Regions from separate parts of the Burkholderia multivorans ATCC BAA-247 genome, predicted to be linked through region 2. Evidence: predicted binding sites of a transcription regulator. Region 2 holds the regulator's gene; each other region holds the start of a gene.
What was found. Region 2 encodes FliA, which starts transcription of late flagellar genes. Its sites were predicted from a motif close to CTAAAGTTTNNNNNNNNNNNGCCGNTA; they were not measured.
Positions count from the first base shown of each region.

Region 1: the regulator FliA is predicted to act here: its motif matches at 2,741-2,767, upstream of flgM (flagellar biosynthesis anti-sigma factor FlgM).
Region 3: the regulator FliA is predicted to act here: its motif matches at 2,063-2,089, upstream of NP80_RS18320 (DUF4088 family protein).
Region 4: the regulator FliA is predicted to act here: its motif matches at 2,265-2,291, upstream of bcsB (cellulose biosynthesis cyclic di-GMP-binding regulatory protein BcsB).

Region 1 covers NZ_CP009832.1:3,359,316-3,364,174, reverse strand. The annotation lists gene NP80_RS28090 (M24 family metallopeptidase) at 1-1,819, shown strand, start outside; gene NP80_RS28085 (flagella synthesis protein FlgN) at 1,887-2,327, opposite strand; gene flgM (flagellar biosynthesis anti-sigma factor FlgM) at 2,373-2,711, opposite strand; gene flgA (flagellar basal body P-ring formation chaperone FlgA) at 2,812-3,978, opposite strand; gene flgB (flagellar basal body rod protein FlgB) at 4,180-4,668, shown strand; gene flgC (flagellar basal body rod protein FlgC) at 4,709-4,859, shown strand, end outside.
Region 2 covers NZ_CP009832.1:330,594-335,452, reverse strand. The annotation lists gene ahcY (adenosylhomocysteinase) at 1-1,333, opposite strand, end outside; S-adenosyl-L-homocysteine riboswitch at 1,365-1,479, opposite strand; gene NP80_RS13955 (RNA polymerase sigma factor FliA) at 1,773-2,507, opposite strand; gene NP80_RS13950 (MinD/ParA family ATP-binding protein) at 2,530-3,354, opposite strand; gene flhF (flagellar biosynthesis GTPase FlhF) at 3,347-4,859, opposite strand, start outside.
Region 3 covers NZ_CP009832.1:1,257,328-1,262,186, reverse strand. The annotation lists gene NP80_RS18335 (AraC family transcriptional regulator) at 1-779, shown strand, start outside; gene NP80_RS18330 (AzlC family ABC transporter permease) at 916-1,683, shown strand; gene NP80_RS18325 (AzlD domain-containing protein) at 1,680-2,018, shown strand; gene NP80_RS18320 (DUF4088 family protein) at 2,201-2,977, shown strand; gene NP80_RS18315 (hypothetical protein) at 3,101-3,556, opposite strand; gene NP80_RS18310 (RNA-binding S4 domain-containing protein) at 3,814-4,035, shown strand; gene norM (multidrug efflux MATE transporter NorM) at 4,164-4,859, shown strand, end outside.
Region 4 covers NZ_CP009832.1:1,557,264-1,562,122, forward strand. The annotation lists gene NP80_RS19700 (CitMHS family transporter) at 1-88, shown strand, start outside; gene NP80_RS19705 (acyclic terpene utilization AtuA family protein) at 132-1,493, shown strand; gene NP80_RS19710 (AtuA-related protein) at 1,490-1,801, shown strand; gene bcsB (cellulose biosynthesis cyclic di-GMP-binding regulatory protein BcsB) at 2,415-4,736, shown strand; gene bcsZ (cellulose synthase complex periplasmic endoglucanase BcsZ) at 4,740-4,859, shown strand, end outside.

The sequences.
Region 1 (4,859 bases), 400 kb from region 2:
CCTCTCGCCGTATCAAGCTTCCGTTGCCGACACGCAGGCCGCGCTGTCGCGCGCACTCGACACGCTGCAGCTCGACGCGTTCGTCGTCACGTCGCAGGACGAATACGTGACCGAGTATTTGCCGCGCCACAACAATCCGCGCTACGCGCTGTCCGGTTTCGACGGCTCGGCCGGCTGCGGCGTGTTTCTCGGCGAAGCGGCCGCGCGTGCGCTCGGCATGCCGCCGTTCGTGCTGTTCGTCGACGGTCGCTATCACCTGCAGGCCGAGCAGCAGTGCGACCCGGCGCGCGTGCGCGTCGAGAAGCTCGGCCTCGATCGGACCATCTGGGCCGCGATCGCCGACTGGCTGGTCGCGCACGCGGCGCACGTGCCGCGCATCGGCTACGACGGCTGGCGCGTCAGCGTCGGCCAGCGCGAGCGCCTGTTCGCCGCGACGCGCGACGCGGCGCTGACGTGGTCGAGCGTCGCGGATCGCGCCGTCGACCGCGCGATTGCGCTGCCCGGCTGGCATGTCGAGCGGCCGATCTTCGAGCTGCCGGAGTCGATGACGGGTGCACGCGTCGCCGAGCACGTCGCGGCGCTGAACCGGCGGCTCGCCGCGCGGACCGGCGCGGCCGACGGCAAGACCGCGTTCGTCACCTGCGCGTCCGACGATCTCGCCTATCTGCTGAACAGCCGCGGCTACCATCTGCCGAACGCGTCGTCGCATCTGGGCTTCCTGTTCGTGATCGGCGAGCAGATCGTGCTGTTCCTGCCGGAAGGCTGCGATCGCTGTCCGGTCGAGCTCGTGTCGTATCCGGCGCTGCACGTGATCCGGCGCGACTTCGGCGCACTCGAGCGCTTCGTTGCGCAGTTCGCGGTCGAGCACGTCTGCTACGGCTTCGACGCGGTGAACTGCGCGCTCGCCGACAGCGTGCGTCGCGTCTGGCCGCATGCGACGCACGCCGACTTCAATCCGGTCGAAGCGATGCGGGCCGCGAAGACGCCGGCCGTGCTCGACCGGTTTCGCGACGCGTTCGCGCGCAGTTCGGCGGCGATCGCCGAGACGATGCGCTGGGCGAAGGCCGGCGAGCCCGGCCGGCGGCACACCGAATACGATCTCGCGCGCGCGATCAACGACGCGTACGGCGCGCGCTCGGCCGTCGCGCTGACGTTTCCGTCGATCGCGGCGAACGGCGCGAACAGCGCGCACGCGCATTACACGGCCGCGAGCGCCGACGTCGAGCTGACCGAAGGCGAACTCGTGCTGCTCGACAGCGGCGCGTACTACGAAGCGGGGTTCGCGACCGACTGCACGCGCGTCGTCCTGCGGCGCACGCGTGCGGACACGGTCGCGCAGCCGTGGCAGCGCGAGATCTACACGGTCGCGCTGAAGGCGTGCATCAAGGGGCTCGTCACGCATTACCCGAAAGACGCGACGGGCGGCGACGTCGACGCGCTCGTGCGCCAGGTCTGCCGCGATCACGGCTACGACTACGGGCACGGCACCGGACACGGCGTCGGCATCCACGTGCACGAAGGCGGCGTGCGTTTCGCGCCGGGCGCGCCCTACGGGCTCGTGCCGAACGCGGTGATTTCGGTGGAGCCCGGCATCTACGTGCCGGGCAAGGGTGGCGTGCGGATCGAGAACATCGTCGTCATCCGCCCGAGCGAGCGCGAGCCGGACAAGGTGCGCTTCGAGAATCTCGTTGCGGTCGGCTACGACTGGGATCTGATCGATCTGGCGCTGCTCGACGACGACGAGCGTGCGTATCTGCGCGACTACGAGCGGATGTGTGTGGAGCGCGGCACGCAGGTGACGGCGTGCCCGCTGCTGTAACTTCGCCGTCGGTGGGCGGCGCGGCGGCCGCGCAGGCGACGCGGCGCTCGCCGGCCGTCTCGGCGCGTCAGCGCATCAGCGCCGACACGCGTCCGTCCGGGCCGTACACGCCGGCCGGCGCGGGCGCCGAGCGCAGCACGGCGAGCGCGCGCTCGTTGTAGTCCATCCGGATCCGGATCAGCATCCCGTTGTTCGCGTTCGCGCGGCGCGCGCGTTCGGCGGCCTGCTGGAGCAGCGTCCAGCAGCCCGCGAGGCGCGTGTCGCGCTCGGCCGCGAGATCCATGCCCTTCTTGCCGGCCGGAAAGCCGAGCGCCGCGAGCTGCGTGTCGCGCGTGCGCTCGAGCTGCGCGAGCCGGTCGAGCAGCGCGGTCTTCTTCTCGACGATGTCGGGCAGCATCGCGAGCGGCTCGGCCGTCGTCAGCGCCTTTTCCTCATACGCGAGCAGCGACGCGAACGCTTCGACCGTCGCGTGCTCGTCGTTGACCGTGGCCAGCAGTTCTTCTCTCATCGCGTGATGCTCGTCGCGCCGGGCGCCGGCAAACCGGAGGCCGGCTCAGTTGCCGCGCGGCCGCTGCTGCTGCAGCAGTTCGCGCGCGGTGTTCAGCACGCCGTCGGCGATCTTGTTCGCGTCGATCGTCAGCGTGCCGTCCTTCAATGCGTCCTTGATCGACTGGACGAGGCCCATGTCGATGTCCGCGCCGCCGGAGGCCGACTGCGCGCGCAACTGGCCCGACAGACCGGACAGGTTCACGGTCGCGTCGCCGCCGGCGGACCCGGCGTCGGACGCCTGCGGCGCGGTCGACGCGGCCGCGCCGGATTGCGGGCGAGCGGCGCCGTTGCCGGTGCTGGCCGGCGCGACGGGGCTCGGGTTCGGAGTGGTATCGATTTTCACGATGGCGTTCCTGTACGGTTTGACCCAGATAACGGCAGGTGCGGCCCGAACTTTAGCATCGCGCGCTCGAAATTCTCCGAATAAACAATCCTTTGCATTCTTACAGCGGGATCTCCACCGTCCCCGCGTCCTTCACGATCGCGGTGACGATCTGGCCCGCCGCCATCCTGACCCTGACCGACTGGCCGGGCGCCGCATTCGCGAGCGCGCTGCCTTCGGCCGAGATCGTGAAGCCGGGCCCGGCCGCGACGACGCGCACCGTCTGCCCGGCCGACACCGACGCCGCGCTCTTCAGCATGTCCTGGCGCAGCGGCAGCCCGGCTGCGATCCGCGCGAGCGCGGTCGCGCCGATCGCCTGCGCGGGGTCGGTGATCACCGCGAGCGGCAGCACCGTCAGATCGCCGTCGCGTGCGACGAGATCGGCCGCGCTCAGCGGCTCGCCGGGCGCGATCTGCCGCGCGGCGACGTAGTAGGTCGCGTGCACGGTGACCTTCGCCTGCAGATAGACGGTCCACGGCCGCTCGCCCGCGCAGCGCACGCCGACCGTCGTGCGGCCCCAGAGCCGTGCGCCGGTCGGCAGGAACGGCTCGAGCGTCGTGCAGGCGGCGAGCCCGCGCGGGAACGCCGGCGCGACGGTCGCGCTCGTCTTGCCGGGCAGCCCCGCGATCTGCTGCTGCAGGAACGCGAGCGCCGCGCGCCGGATCGTGTCGGGGTCCTGCTGGGCGGGGGCGCCGGCCGATTGCGTCGGCGGCGGCGAAGCGGGTGCGGCTGTCGCGGCCGCGGTGACGGCGGCAGGGCGTGTTGCCGATACGGCGGGTACGGCACGCGTCGCGAGCGCCGCGCGCGGCGGCGTTTTCACGAGGTTCGGCACCGCGTCCGACGCGCCTGCAACGACCGTCACGATACCGCTCGGGTCGGCCGCACGCGGCGCGGCGGCTACCGATGTGACGACGGCGGCATTGCCGCGCGTGCCCGGCGCCGCATCGGCCGGCCCGTTCGCCACGAAGCTCGTGGTGCCGGCGGCCGCCGCATTCGCTGCGTCGCGCATCGGCGCGGCGTCGTTCGCGCCGAGCCGTCCGCCGCTCGCGGCATTCGCGCTCGCGAGTGCGTGCTCGGCCGTGTCGCCGCGTCCGGGAATCACGATCATCCCGTCGTCCGCGTGCGCGACCGCCGCGACGACCGACAGCGCGGCGGCGAGCCCGAGCGCGCGCGCACGCCGGCGCTGCGTCCGCCGTTCGTCCGTTCCGCGAAGTGCGCCGCCCGTCATCGCCGTGTCCTCGATCCGTTGATCCGCTTCGCATTCTAGGGAGCGCGCCCGGCGCGCAAACGATGAATAGAGGGGGGCTTTGCCGCGTTATTCGCACGATTGCCGGTTGCGCGCGCCGCCTACCATCGCTGTCATGGAAAAAAGCCTTCCGGGCCCGCGCGGCGCGGCAGGCGTGCAGCGCTTCATCCGGAGGACGCACAGATGCTGGACAAACTCGATGCCGAATTCGCGTTCGGGCGACAGGCGCTCGACGTCCGCGCCTATCGGCAGGAACTGCTGTCGTCGAACATCGCGAACGCGGATACGCCGGGCTATCGGGCACGCGACGTCGATTTCGCGTCGACGCTCGCACGCTCGCTGAAGCAGGCGAACGGCGGACTCGCGCCGAGCAACGCCGCGCAGCTGCCGCTCGCGCAGCCGGCCGGCGTGACGAGCGGGATGACGATGGCCTCGACCGCGCCCGGCCACATGGCGGGCACCGTGAAGCTGATTCCGACCGGCGGCCCGTCCGACGACTACGGGCGCGCGCAGTACCGGATGCCGCTGCAGCCGTCGCTCGACGGCAACACGGTCGATCTCGACGTCGAGCGCGTGCAGTTCGCGAACAACGCGCTGCACTACGAGACCGGGATGACCGTGATGACGCAGCAGATCAAGGCGATGATCGCCGCGATCACGACGAACTCGTGAGCGCGCGCGCCGTTTCCGAACCCGAGCACAAGGAGCCTTCATGCCCTCGTTGATGAACATCTTCGGCGTCGCCGGCTCGGCGCTGTCCGCGCAGTCGCAGCGCCTGAACGTCACCGCATCGAACCTCGCGAACGCCGACAGCGCGACCGGCCCCGACGGCAAGCCGTACAAGGCGAAGCAGGTCGTGTTCG
Region 2 (4,859 bases):
CGCCGATGCGCGCGAGGTGCAGACGCGCGACCTTCTCGTCGAGATGCTTCGGCAGCACGTAGACCTTGTTCTCGTACTGGTCGCCGCGCGTGAACAGTTCGATCTGCGCGAGCGTCTGGTTCGCGAACGAGTTCGACATCACGAACGACGGGTGGCCGGTCGCGCAGCCGAGGTTCACGAGGCGGCCTTCGGCCAGCAGGATGATGCGCTTGCCGTCCGGGAAGATGATGTGGTCGACCTGCGGCTTGATGTTTTCCCACTGGTACTGGCGCGTCGACGCGACGTCGATTTCCGAATCGAAGTGGCCGATGTTGCAGACGATCGCGTTGTGACGCATCGCCTTCATGTGATCGTGCGTGATCACGTGATAGTTGCCGGTCGCGGTCACGAAGATGTCGGCCTTGTCGGCCGCGTATTCCATCGTCACGACGCGGTAGCCTTCCATCGCCGCCTGCAGCGCGCAGATCGGATCGATTTCGGTAACCCACACGGTCGCGCCAAGGCCGCGCAGCGACTGCGCGCAGCCCTTGCCCACGTCGCCGTAGCCGGCGACGACCGCGACCTTGCCCGCGATCATCACGTCGGTCGCACGCTTGATGCCGTCGACGAGCGACTCGCGGCAGCCGTACAGGTTGTCGAACTTCGACTTCGTGACCGAATCGTTCACGTTGAACGCCGGGAACGGCAGGCGGCCGTCCTTTTCCATCTGGTACAGGCGGTGCACGCCGGTCGTCGTTTCTTCGGTCACGCCCTTGATGTGCGCGAGGCGCTTCGAGTACCAGTTCGCGTCGATGTCGAGGTGGCGCGCGATCGACTTGTACAGCGCGACTTCTTCCTCGTTGGTCGGCTTCGCGATCACCGAGCGATCCTTCTCGGCCTTCGCGCCGAGGATCAGCAGCAGCGTCGCATCGCCGCCGTCGTCGAGGATCATGTTCGCGAATTCGCCGTTCGGCCATTCGAAGATACGGTGCGAGAACTCCCAGTATTCGTCGAGCGATTCGCCCTTGAACGCGAACACCGGCGTGCCGGCCTCGACGATCGCGGCGGCCGCGTGGTCCTGCGTCGAGAAGATGTTGCACGATGCCCAGCGCACGTCGGCGCCGAGCGCCTTCAGCGTCTCGATCAGCACGCCGGTCTGGATCGTCATGTGCAGCGAGCCGGCGATGCGCGCGCCCTTCAGCGGCTGCTGCGCCTTGTATTCGTCGCGGATCTGCACGAGGCCCGGCATTTCGGTCTCGGCGATGTTCAGCTCCTTGCGGCCCCAGCCGGCAAGTGCCATGTCGGCGACGACGTAATCCTGGGAAGCTTTCGAATCGATAACGGCGCTCATCACGCCCTCCTTTCTAAAAAAGTTCTAGAAATTGATGACGTGAGCGCCGTTCAGGAGGCGGGCCGGCGCGAATGTCGCCGCACGGCTGCCTGGTGAAGCCTTCCGAGCCTGGCGGACGCAGAAGGTCCGTCGCAACGCTCCTCGGAAAACGGCTGCGATTGTAGCAAATCGCGACGGAAATTTCTTGCGTCGGCCGCGTCGATCGCCGTCGCGACGGGCGCGCAGAGCGAAGCGCGCCCCTTTATCGAGATGCGCGCGGGCGCTCTGGGTCGCGATGCTCGCACGCGCGATCGGCTGGCCGATCGATCGGGAGACTCGTGCTGCCGACGCGGTCGCACCGATTCTCGACGCGCGCAATCTCACCATGCTGCAGTTGAGCAGGCCGCGTCCGATCGAGGAACGGCCGGGCGAACGGCGCGATGCGCCGCCGGCCGCGCGCGCTTCAGCTTTCCGCGCCGACCCACGCCTGCTCGCGCAGCCGCGCGCGCAATCGCGCGACCGCCTGGCTATGCAGCTGGCACACGCGCGATTCGCTGACCTCGAGCACGGCGCCGATCTCGCGCAGATTCAGTCCGCGCTCGTAGTAGAGCGACATCAGCAGCTTCTCGCGCTCGGGCAGCCGCTCGATCGCCTCGACGAGCGCGCCGCGCAGATGCTCGTCGAGCAGCGCCGACAACGGATCGGCGTGATCGACGCGATAGCGGTCGAGGAACGGCTCGTCGTCGGCCGCACGGTCGAAATCCTCGTAGTAGATGAGCTGGCTGCCGTGCAGGTCCTGCAGCATCGCCTGGTATTCGTCGAGCGGCATGTTCAGGTGCTGCGCGATCTCGGCCTCGCTCGCGGCGCGGCCGAGCCGCTGCTCGACCTGGTGCACCGCGAGTTCGACCTCGCGCGAGGTCTTGCGCAGGCTGCGCGGCAGCCAGTCGTTGCTGCGCAGCTCGTCGAGCATCGCGCCGCGGATCCGCTGCGTCGCGTAGGTCTCGAACTGCGCGCCCTGATCTTCCTTGTAGCGGCCGGCCGCATCCATCAACCCGATCATGCCGGCCTGGATCAGGTCGTCGAGATCGACGCTCGCCGGCATCTTCGCGACGAGCTGCAGCCCGAGACGACGCACGAGCGGCGCGTACTGCGCGAGCACGTCGGCCTGCGAGATCTTTCCCTGAGCGTTGTACATCATGGCTCTCTCCTTCCGGTGGCGCTCATGCGGCGTGCGCCGCGCCCGTCCGGTACGACGGCTGCCCGCCCGCGCGCAGCTCGCGCGCGGAACCTGTGCCCGCACGCGGGCGCATCGGCCAGTACAGCAGGTCGGCCGCGATCTTTCGGTAGTCGCGCGCCGCGGGCGACGACGGAAACGCGTCGACCGCGGAGCGCGTCAGTGCACGCGCGTGCTCGACGAGCGGATCGGCGCTCACGCAGCCGGCATCGGCGATCGACACGGTCAGATAGCGGCTCGCGACGCCCGCGAGATTGTCGAGCGCGGTCTTCGCATCGGCATGGCTGCCGACGTGGTTCACGAGCACGCGGAACTGCGCGGTCGCGTGCGCGAAATGCAGCCGCTTCATGCACGCGTACGCTTCGGTGATCGCGTGCGCGGCCACGCGCGTGACGATCAGCACGTCGTGCGCTTCGCGCGCGAGCGTCGACAGCGTGCCGTCGGCGCCGCGCTGCGCGTCGATCAGCACGATGTCGGCCGGGCCGTCGACGAAGTCGCTCAGCTGCGCATCGCCGTAGCCCGCTCGCGCGGCCTGCGCGCTCGCGCACAGCCAGAAACCGGCGGCGACGCGCGTGCGCTCGCCGTCGCGCAGCCATGCGCCGGCGAGCGTCGCGGCGGCCGAATGCACGTCCGCGCGCTCGTCGACGACGAGCACGTCCTTGCCGAGCGCCGCGAGCGCGGCAGCGACGTTCACGACGGTCGACGTGCAGCCGACGCCGGTCGGCCCGCCCGTCACCGCGACGATGCGCGAACCGCGCCCGGCCAGCAGGCGCCGCAGTCCTTCGGCCTGGTCGATCGTTCGTTTATCCAAATCGCACCTCGTGCAGATCGGCGGCCGCGCGGGCGGTCAGCGCGGACAGCAGCAGCGGCATGTCGTCGTCCTGCGGGACGAACGGCGAGCCGTCGCGCGGCACGCAGAACGCGCTCTTCAGCAGGAAGCGCGTGGTCGCGACGTACAGGTTTTCCGGCACCTTCTGGCCGGTCGACACGTAGTGCACGGGCAGCTTGTAGCGGATCACGGTGTCGAGCGCGCCGCCGAGATGCGTCGCCTCGTCGAGCTTCGTCAGAATGCAGCCGGCCAGGTCAGGCCCGGCCAGGTCGGGCCCCGCGAGATCGGCGCGGTCGCCGGCGCTGCGATACGCCTGCACGACTTCGTTGAGCGTGTCGCCGTGGCTCGTCGCGTTGAGCAGCAGCAGCCGCTGCACCGGCGTGCTCGCGCCGTGCAGCATCGCGATCTGGTCGGACACCGCGCGGTCGCGCTGGCTCATCCCGATCGTGTCGATCAGCACGATGTGCTTGTTGCGCAGCTCGGACAGCGCGAGCGACAGATCGCCGGCGTCCTTCACGGCGTGGACCGGCACGCCGAGGATCTTGCCGAAGATGCGCAGCTGCTCGTGGCCGCCGATCCGGTAGCTGTCGGTCGTCAGCAGCGCGACCTTGCTCGCGCCGAAGCGCATCACGCAGCGTGCGGCGAGCTTCGCGGTCGTGGTCGTCTTGCCGACGCCGGTCGGCCCCATCAGCGCGAATACGCCGCCGCGCTCCATCAGTGCGTCCTCGCTGCCGAGCACCGGCAGGTTCGCGGCGAGCACCGACTGCGCCCATTCGAGCGCCGCGTCGAACGTCTGCGCACCGTCGCCGGCCGGTAGACGATCGACGAGCATCCGCACGAGCTGCGCGGAAAAACCGGCGGCGAACAGATGCTTCGACAGTGCGCCGTGCACCGGGCTGCGGCGTTGACGGTCGTGCCACATCAGGTTGTCGAACTGCGCTTCCATCATCCCGCGCAGCGCGCCGAGCTCGTGCATCACCGTGTCGTTGACGATGCGCTCGACGCCGGACTTCACCGCGTCGGCGACGGCAGCCGCCGTATCGGCGGACAGCCGCGCGCGGTCGGCCGCTTTCGCGGCAGCCGCGTCGGTCGTGCGCGCGGCGGCCGGCGCGCGCCGTTCCGCCTCGCGTGCGACATCGCGCATCCAGTCGGGCGACGCCGCGGGCGCTGCGTCCTGCGGCGCGTGTGCGGCGCCGGCCGACGCGGCGGGCGCGGTTTGCGTACGGGCGCGCAGCGCATCGCGCTGCTGCGTCAGGCGTTTCGCGTGCTCGACGAGCCATGCGGCCGGTTCGCCGCTCGCGGCGGGCGCCGCCGCATGTGCCGGCGCCGGCGCAGCGGCATTCGCGCGCACCGCGCCCGGCTCGTCCGCGGCCGGCGCGGCAGGGCCGGCGGCCGCCTGCGTCGTATCGGCGCTCGCGCCGAACACCGACGAGAACACGTCCGGCAGCCCGTGTTCGTCCGTCGCATACGGATTCGCGACCGCGCGT
Region 3 (4,859 bases), 930 kb from region 2:
TCATCCTCGAAGGCGCGGAGCGCTTCACCTATCGCGGCAGCGGTTACGTCGCGGAAGCGGGCACCATCCCCGTCATCAATCCCGGCGAAGTGCATACGGGCTCGCGCGGCGCGGACGAAGGCTGGCGCTATCGCGTGAGCTACGTGCCGGTCGACTTCATCCGCTCGCTCGCCGATGCGATCGTCGGCCGCCCGCAGAACGCGCCGTGGTTCCCGCCCGACGTGATCCGCGATGCCGATCTCGCCGCGCGCCTCGCGTGCGCGCACCGGATGATGGAAGCCGGCAGCACGGCAGCCGCGCGTGCGCGCGACGCATGGGCCGGCTACAGCGAGGACACCGACGTACGGCCGCCCCACGCGGCACGCGCCTACGATCCGCTCGCCGCGGAAACGGCGATGCTCGACGCGCTGTCGACGCTGATCGTGCGGCACGCGGACACGCGGCCGCGCCCCGCCCCGCTCGCCGCCGACGAACCGCGCGTCGAGGTGATGCGCGAGCGGCTCGCGGCCGATTTGACCGCCACCGTCACGCTCGACGAGGTCGCACAGGCGGCGGGGCTGTCGCCGTTTCACGCGGCGCGCCTGTTCACGCGCGCGACCGGGATGCCGCCGCATGCGTGGCGCAACCAGCTGCGGCTGCAGCGCGCCCTCGCGCCGCTGCGCGCGGGCGTGCCGGTCGCCGACGTCGCGGCCGCCAGCGGTTTCGTCGACCAGAGCCACTTCACGCGGCATTTCAAGCGGATGTTCGGCGTGCCGCCGGGACGCTGGCAGGCGCGGTAGACGCGCGGCCGGCCGCATCGCCTCTCTACGCTTGCATGGGTCGGCAGCCGCGGGCACGACCGTTGCGCGCCCGCGCGAGCGCGGCGGCGCAAGAACGTACAAGCCGGCCGCGCGCACGACCGCTATTCTCGCCGACATGGAGACACCACCCGCATCCCCGACACCGCGCCCGGCCGCACGCCGGCCGCTCAACGAATGGCTCGACGGCGCGCGCGACACGATCCCGATGATGATCGGCGCCGCGCCGTTCGGCGTGATCTTCGGCACGCTGGTCAGCGGCGGCCCGCTCGCCGCCTGGCACGGCGCGCTGATGTCGCTCGCCGTCTTCGCCGGCTCCGCGCAGTTCATCGCGCTCGGCCTGATCGCCGGCAGCGCGAGCTTCGTCGTCGTGCTCGCGACGACGTTCATCGTGAACCTGCGCCATCTGCTCTATAGCGCGACGCTCGCGCCGTACGTCGCGCATCTGCCGCTGCGCTGGCGCGCGACGCTCGGCGCGCTGATGACCGACGAAGTGTTCGCCGTCGCGTACGCGCACTACCGGCATTTCCCGCCCGGCACGATCGGCCCCCACTACTTCTTCGGTTCCGGGCTCGCGATGTACCTGAACTGGCAGATATGGACACTCGCCGGCATCGGCTTCGGCGCCGCGTTCCCGGGCCTGCAGTCGCTCGGCCTCGACTTCGCGATGGCGGCGACCTTCATCGCGATCGTCGTCCCGCAGCTCGGCACGCTGCGCTATCTCGCGGCGGCCGCAACGGCCGGCACGCTCGCGTATTTCTGGCAAGGATGGCCGTACAAGCTCGGGCTGCTCGGCGCTGTCGCGGTCGGCGTCGCGATCGGCGTGCTGCTGACGCTGCGGCACGAGCGCGCGCAGGCCGGCACGCGCTCGGAGGCCGCATCGTGAGCTACGCGCTGCTGATCCTCGGGATGGCCGTCATTACCTACGCGATCCGCACGACGCTGTTCCTGTTCGGCGAACGGCTGACCTTCCCGCCGCTCGTGCGCACGGCGCTCGCCTTCGTCCCCGTCACCGTGCTGACCGCGATCATCGTGCCGATGACGGTGTCGCCGCACGGCGGCGCGGCCGAACTGACGTGGCGCAACCCGCAGCTCGTCGGTGCGCTGGCCGCGGTGCTCGTATCGGCGACCACGCGCCGCCCGCTCGTGACGATCGCGGTCGGCCTGGCCGTGTTCTTCGTCTGGCAAGGCGTCGTGCTGCCGCACTGGGCGGGTGCCTAGCGGCCGCGCGCCGGCCCGCGCGATCGCGCAGTCGACGCCGCGCGCTCAAGTTTGCGCCGCACGTGTCGATATAGCGGGTGAAGACCCGCCATCGGCCTCCGCACGAACCGGCCCGTCGACGCAGCGCCGGCAGCGGCAGCCGCGTCGGCCGCCGCGCGCGTGGGCCGCCATCGAGACGATTCATGGGCCAGATCACCCTTTCCCTGAAGGACGACACCGTCGCGTCGCTGCGCAAGGACTACGATGCGTTCCTGCGCGTATCGCTGAAACTCGACCCGCATTTCGCGACACCGTCGTTCGAGGACTTCCTGCGCGCAAAGCTGCTCGACAACATGACGCCGCTCACCGAGCACGCGGTGCAGCGCATGCTCGAAGGCGGCCAGTACGCCTGGGCAAAGCGCACGCTCGACAAGGAATTTCCGGATGTCGTCGCGATCCTGATGCGGCAGGCCGGCGAATACGGTTTCGGGTTCGCATCGCGCGCCGAATGGACGCCGGACGAACTCGCGAAGGCCTGCCGCGACTGGGCGAAGGCGATCGTCGCGGAAGCGCAGGCCGACGCGTCGATGGTCGACCCGCTCGCCGCGCAGATCAAGGGCGCGGTGCACGACATCCGCACGCTCGAGGAGATGATGCAGACGCCCGCCTGGCGGCTCGCGGAATCGCTGCGCCAGCGGATCTACGAAGCGAAGCTCGCGTGCGAGATGAGCGTCGGCAGCGCCGCGCGCGACAAGCTCGGCGAACTGCGCGGGCTGTTGCGGCTCGGCCTCTCGCACGGTTCGTTCCAGAAGCAGGAAGCGCAGCAGATCATGGAATACCTGCGGCTGCTGAAACCGGAAATCTTCGTCGACGAGCCGTACGACATCTTCGCGCGGCTCGCCGCGTGGCTGCGCAGCGTGTTCACGCCGGCCGCCGCGCGGCCCGCGCCAGGGCCGGAGCACGGCCAGCGCCGGCCCTGAGTTCGCGCCGCACCAACGAAACGGGCGGCCCGGTCCGCCTCAGCGCGAACCGGGCCGCCCGGTGACCGCCGTCACGGCGCGCCGTCAGGGACGAGCGCCGCGCGGCGAGCCGCGATCGCCGGCTTACTGCGAGCCGGCGCCCGCCGACGCACCGCCCTGAACGCCGGCGCCTTCGGTTGCCGCGTCGCCGACCTTCGAGTTCGTCGAGCCTGCGCGATGCTTGGCCGACTTCGCGGTGTGCTTCATATGCTTCTTCGTCGAATGAACGGCCGACCCGGTCGTGTCGTTCGCGCCGTTCGCCGCTGCGCCGACCGAATCCGTCGCACCGCCGACCGCGTTACCCGACCCGCTCATGCCGGCGCCACCCTGCGTACCTGCCGCAGCGCCCGTGCCTGTGCCTGTACCTGCGCCCGTCCCCACGCCTGCGCCTGCACCCGCACCCATTCCGGCGCCCGGCGCCTGCGTCTGCGCGCCAGCGCCGGCCGTGCCCTGCGCAGCCGTACCCGTCTGGGCGAAGGCGGCCGAAGTGGCAAACGCCGTCAGCGCGGCACCGATCAGCATCGTACGAATCTTGGACATGACAATCCTCCTCAAGAGTTGTGGGCGCGAACCGCGTCGGTGCGATCCGTCGCGTCGCCCGCTGCGAAAACATGCAGCAGGTAACGCGAGAGACACGCGGCCGATGCAGCCGGTTCTGCAATCTCTCAGACTGTTACCCACGGTTTCATTTGCTGACGAATCGCTCACACTCGCTCACATCCGGCCCGCTCGCGCGCCGGCGCGCGGTGCCGTATGATGCGGGGCGATTCCTCCCGCGCATCGCGCGCACTTTCGTCATGCCCAATCTGGATTTCACGCTGACCGGCGACTACGTCGAGCTGCACAACCTTCTGAAGATCACAGGCCTCGCCGACAGCGGCGGCACCGCGAAGATGATCGTCGCGTCCGGCGCGGTGAAAGTCGACGGCGCGGTCGAGCTGCGCAAGACCTGCAAGATTCGGGCTGGCCAGGTCGTGCTGTTCGGCGATACGCGCATCGCCGTGCACGGCGGCGCGTAGCGTTCCCCCTGTCCGCGACATGGCCATCGCCGCGCGCGTTCGACACCGTGCGAATAAAGCCGTAAGCTAGCCGTCTCTCAAAATAAATACAGGCAGCGCGGGCCCGCACTCGCGCGAGCGCCCTCTCCATGTCGCATTCCGGTCTTACGCGGACGGCCGCCGCGCCGCCGTCCCTGTCCCGTCACGCCGCCGATACCGCGCGCCTCGCCGCGCCGCTCGCGATCGCACAGCTCTCGCAGATGGCGATGAGCGTCACCGACACGGTGCTGCTCGGCTCGCTCGGCCCCGATTCGCTCGCGGCCGGCGGCCTTGGGGCGAACTTCTTCTTCGTGATCGTCACCGTGCTGCAGGGTGTGCTGTCGTCGGTCAGCGTCAGCGTCGCGCATGCGCGCGGCGCGCAGGCCGACGATCGCGTGCCGCACATCTACTGGACCGGCTTCGTGCTGTCGGTGCTGCTCGCGATTCCGGCGATCGTCGCGCTGTCGCTCGCCGAACCGATCCTGCTGATGTTCCACGAACCGCCGACGCTCGCGCATCACGTCGGCCAGTACACGGGCATCCTGCGCTTCGCGGCGCTCGGCAGCCTGATCGGCGTCGGCCTCATGCGCGCGTTCCTGCCGGCGATCGGCGCGGCACGCCGCTTGCTGTGGGTGTCGATCGGCGGCGTCGGCGTGAACGCCGTGCTGAACTACGGGCTGATTCACGGCGCGTTCGGGCTGCCGCGGCTCGGCTTTCTGGGTTCGGCCGTCGCGACGACGATCACGATCTGGCTGACCGCGCTCGCGCTGATCTGGCTGCTGCACGGGCGCCAGCGCTTTCGCCAT
Region 4 (4,859 bases), 1.2 Mb from region 2:
GGCCGAGCATCAGAAGTTCACGTTTCCGCTGCTGTTCGGCGCATCGATCGTGATGACGATCGCATGCGTCGTGCTCGGCGTGTTTTGATTCGATCCTCCGGATCGCCAACCTGCCGCACGACGGTGCAGAGATGACAGCAATCCCACACGAACGGCGCGTGCGCATCGGCGCGGGCGCCGGCTATTCCGGCGATCGCATCGAGCCCGCGGTCGAACTGGCCGAGCACGGGCAGCTCGACTATCTCGTCTTCGAATGCCTGGCCGAGCGCACGATCGCAATCGCGCAGCAGGCGAAGCGCCGCGATCCGGCGCACGGCTACGACCCGCTGCTCGACGCGCGGATGCGCGCGGTGCTGCCGGCCGCCGTGCCGAGAGGCGTGCGGATCGTGTCGAACATGGGTGCCGCGAACCCGCACGCGGCCGCGCGCCGCACCGCGCAGATCGCACGCGCGCTCGGCTTCGCGCAGCTGAAGGTCGCGGCGGTCGAAGGCGACGACGTGCTCGACGTCGTGCTGCGCGGCGCGTTCCGCTTCGAGGAATCGGGCGACGAGGTCGCCGCGTATCGCGAGCGGATCGTCGCCGCCAACGCGTATCTCGGCGCGGCGCCGATCGTCGCGGCGCTCGACGCGGGTGCCGACGTCGTGCTGACCGGGCGCGTCGCCGATCCGTCGCTGTTCGCGGCGCCGCTGATCCATGCGTTCGGCTGGCGCATGGACGACTGGGACACGCTCGGCCAGGCCACGGTCGTCGGCCATCTGCTCGAATGCGCGGGGCAGATCACGGGCGGCTACTTCGCCGATCCCGGCTACAAGGACGTACCGAATCTCGCGCGGCTCGGGTTTCCGATCGGCGAGGTCGAGGCCGACGGCGCGGTCACGATCACGAAGGTCGCGCATGCGGGCGGTCGCGTGAGCGCGGCGACCTGCAAGGAGCAGCTGCTGTACGAGATCCACGATCCGGGGCGCTATCTGCAGCCGGACGTCGTCGCGGACTTCACGCAGGTGAGCGTCGTCGAGGCGGCGCGCGATCGTGTGCGCGTGACGGGCGGGCGCGGCGCCGCGCGGCCCGACACGCTGAAGGCGTCGGTCGCGTACGTCGACGGCTTCATCGGCGAAGGGCAGATCTCGTACGGCGGCCCGGGCGCGCTCGAGCGCGCGCGGCTGGCGCTCGAAATCGTCCGCGAACGGCTCGCGCTGACCGGCGTCGCGGCGAGCGAGCTGCGCTTCGATCTGATCGGCGTCGATTCGCTGTACGGCGACGTACGAACGGGTGCAAGCGGCGAGCCGGCCGAAGTGCGCGTGCGCGTCGCGGGCCGCGCCGACACGGCGGAAGAGGCGGCGCGGATCGGCAACGAGGTCGAAACGCTGTACACGAACGGGCCGGCCGGCGGCGGCGGCGCGTTCAAGTCGACGCGCGAGGTGGTCGCCGTGCAATCGGTGCTGTTGCCGCGCGACGCGGTGACGCCGTTGTTTTCGTTCGTGGAGGCATCATGAAACTGCGGGAACTCGCGCATGCGCGCACGGGCGACAAGGGCAATACGTTGAACGTGTCGGTGATCTGCCACGATCCGCGGCACTACGCCCATCTGCGCACGCATCTGAGCGCGGACGTCGTGAAGGCGTGGCTTGCCGGCATCGTGCGCGGCGACGTCGTGCGCTACGAGCTGCCGGCGCTCGCGGCGTTCAACTTCGTGCTGCGCGATGCGCTGGGCGGGGGCGTCACGCGCTCGCTCGCGCTCGATGCGCATGGCAAGTCGGTCAGCTCGGCGCTGCTCGCGCTCGAGGTGCCCGATCCGGTGTGAGGCGCTGATGCGCGGCGCGCGGCCCGCCGTCGACAAAGCCTTCGGCGCTCTCCGCCGGCGACACGATGAGGCCCCGAATTACGGCCACGCACCTTGCCCCGTGTCGCCGATTTGATCCAGATCAGTTTTTTCGCACTCAAACCGCGCGCAACGACGCGGGCTTGAGGTAGCATACGCGCCGCCCACGCGGCAGCGCGCACCGGACGACGGTCCGCAACGGACCGCAGCCGGCATGCCGACCCGGCGGGCATCGCCCGACCGCGCCGGCAGCATCATGTTCGTCCCGATCGGCAACCGCGGTGCAATCGTTGCCATTCTTTCTTCGCATACGGTATTTCTGACCGAATCGAGCGTTTTCTCGCTTCGTTGTCCGGAACCCGGCAGCGTTTTGTCCTACTTTTGAGATAACGTGACGAACAGGTGCGCGACGCCGCGACGCGCGCGCCGTACGACGAGCCGGCGGCTAAAGAATCGCCGCGCCGTTTCGATAAATGAATCAAGGCCATTGATGAGGGGAAGCAGACGGGATGTGCACGCACAGGCATAGCCGCTTTGCGCGCGCCGGATTCGGCGCGATCGAGGATTGGACGTCCCGGACCGAACGGAGCGGCGCATGACGCCGGCCGTGTCGCGGTTCGTCCTGCTGGCCGCGGCGGCCGGCGCATTCCATGCGGCTGCGCTGGCCGCCGCGACGGCGCCCGGCGGTCAGGCCGTTTCGTCGGCGGCGCCCGGCGCGGCGTCTTCGACCAGCACGGCAGCGCTGCCGTCATCGGTTGCCGGCGCGCCGGCCGGCGCGCCGTCGGCCGCGCTGCCCGCGACGACCGTGCGTTTGCCGTTCGCGTCGCTCGGCGCATTCGATCCGCTGCGGCTGCGCGGCGCCGACGACGTACGCACGATCAACGCCGGCGTGCGGCTCGACCGTGTCGTGACGGGCGCGCGGCTGCGCCTGACCTATGCGTATTCGCCGTCGCTCGTGTTCCCGATGTCGCACCTGAAGGTGTCGGTCAACGGCGAGGTGATCGCGACCGTCCCGTTCGATGCCGCGCAGGCCGGCCGCACGGTCACGCAGGACATTCCGATCGATCCGCGCTACTTCTCCGATTTCAACCAGATCGGCGTGCGGCTGATCGCGCATTACACGCTCGATCACTGCGAGGATCCGGCCAACTCCGCGCTGTGGGCCGACGTGAGTCCGACGAGCGAACTGATTCTCGACGAGGCGCCGGTGCGTCTGCCGAACGATCTCGCGCTGCTGCCCGCGCCGTTCTTCGACCGCCGCGACAACGCGCTCGTGCGGCTGCCGTTCGTGCTGCCCGCGTCGGCCGATTCGGCGACGCTGCGCAGCGCGGGCGTGCTCGCGTCGTGGTTCGGCGCGCTGGCCGACTATCGGCATGCGCGCTTTCCGGTGTCGGCGACGCTGCCTTCCGACGATCAGGCGGTCGTAATCGGCACGGCCGCGACGCTGCCGGCCAGCCTCGCGCTGCCGTCGGTGAACGGCCCGCTGCTCGCGGTCGCCGACAACCCGGCCGCGCCGGGCCGCAAGCTGCTCGTCGTCACGGGCCGCACGGCCGCCGAAGTCGACGACGCGGTCGCGACGCTCGTGCTCGGCCGCGCGGCGCTGTCGGGGCCGGCGGCGACGGTCGCGCACGTCGATCCGGGTGCGCCGCGCAAGCCGTACGATGCGCCGCGCTGGCTGCCGGTCAACCGGCCGATCGCGTTCCGCGAGCTCGTGTCGGATCCGCGCGCACTCGAGGTGCGCGGCACCGCGCCGGACGCGATCCGGCTGAACCTGCGCGTGCCCGCCGATCTGCATTCGTGGAACGGTAGCGGCGTACCGATCACGCTGCGCTATCGCTATACGGCGCCGACCGTGCAGGACAATTCGACGCTCGCGGTCGAGATCAACGACCAGCTCGTGAAGTCGTACCGGCTCGCGCCCGCGCGCGCCGAAGATGCGCGCGGCCGCCTGCAGCTGCCGCTGCTGTCGGTGCCGGACGGGCGCGTGACGAGCGACGTCGACATCCCGGCGTTCCGCGTCGGTAGCGGCAACCAGCTGCAGTTGCGCTTCACGCTCGATTCGCAGAAGACGGGCCTATGCTCGAGCACCGCCAGCGAGCCGCAGCGCGCGGCGATCGATCCCGATTCGACGATCGACTTCTCGCATTTCGTTCACTACGCGCAGTTGCCGAACCTCGCGTACTTCGCGAACAGCGGCTTTCCGTTCACGCGTTTCGCCGACCTGTCGCAGACGGCCGTCGTGCTGCCGGATCGCCCGACCGCGCAGGATCTCGAAGCGTATTTGACGATGCTCGGCCACATGGGCGAATGGACCGGCTTTCCGGCGCTGCGCGTGCAGGTGGCGCGCGCGGCCGACGTCGCCGCGCTCGGCGGCAGCAAGGATCTGCTCGTGATCGACGGCGCATCGTCGTCGCCGTTGCTCGCGCATTGGCGCGCCGCGTTGCCGGTCGCGATCGGCGGCCCGCGCGGCGCGGGCGCGACGCGCGTCGCGTTTTCCGTCGACGAGCGCTGGCGCAACGGCGTCGGCCGGCCGGACGGCGGCGCGCACATCGAGCAGAGCGGGCCGCTCGCGACGCTCGCCGGTTTCGAGCTGCCGGGCAGTCACGGCCGCAGCGTGGTTGCGCTGACCGCGACCGAGCCGGGCCGCCTCGGCGAGCTGCTCGACGTGTTCGAGAAGCCGGGCCTCGTCGCGCAGGTGCAGGGCGACGTCGCGCTGGTGCGGGCGGGCGCCGTCGACAGCCTGCGCGTCGGCGAGCCGTACGTCGTCGGCTTCGTGCCGTGGTACGCGCGTGTGTGGACGCATGCGGCGCGGCACCCGGTCGTGCTCGGCGCGGTCGGCGTGGTCGCCGGGCTGCTGCTCGCGCTCGGTGCGTTCAGCGTGCTGCAGCGGATCGCCGCGCGTCGACGGGGGATGTAACGGATGGTGCGGGCAATCGGAATGCGGCGCGCGGCATCGGCGCGCCGGCTCGGCGCGACGTTCGTGCTGGCCGTCGCGGCGGCGTGTGCGGCAGGCGGCACGGTCGCGCGCGCGGCGGCTGCG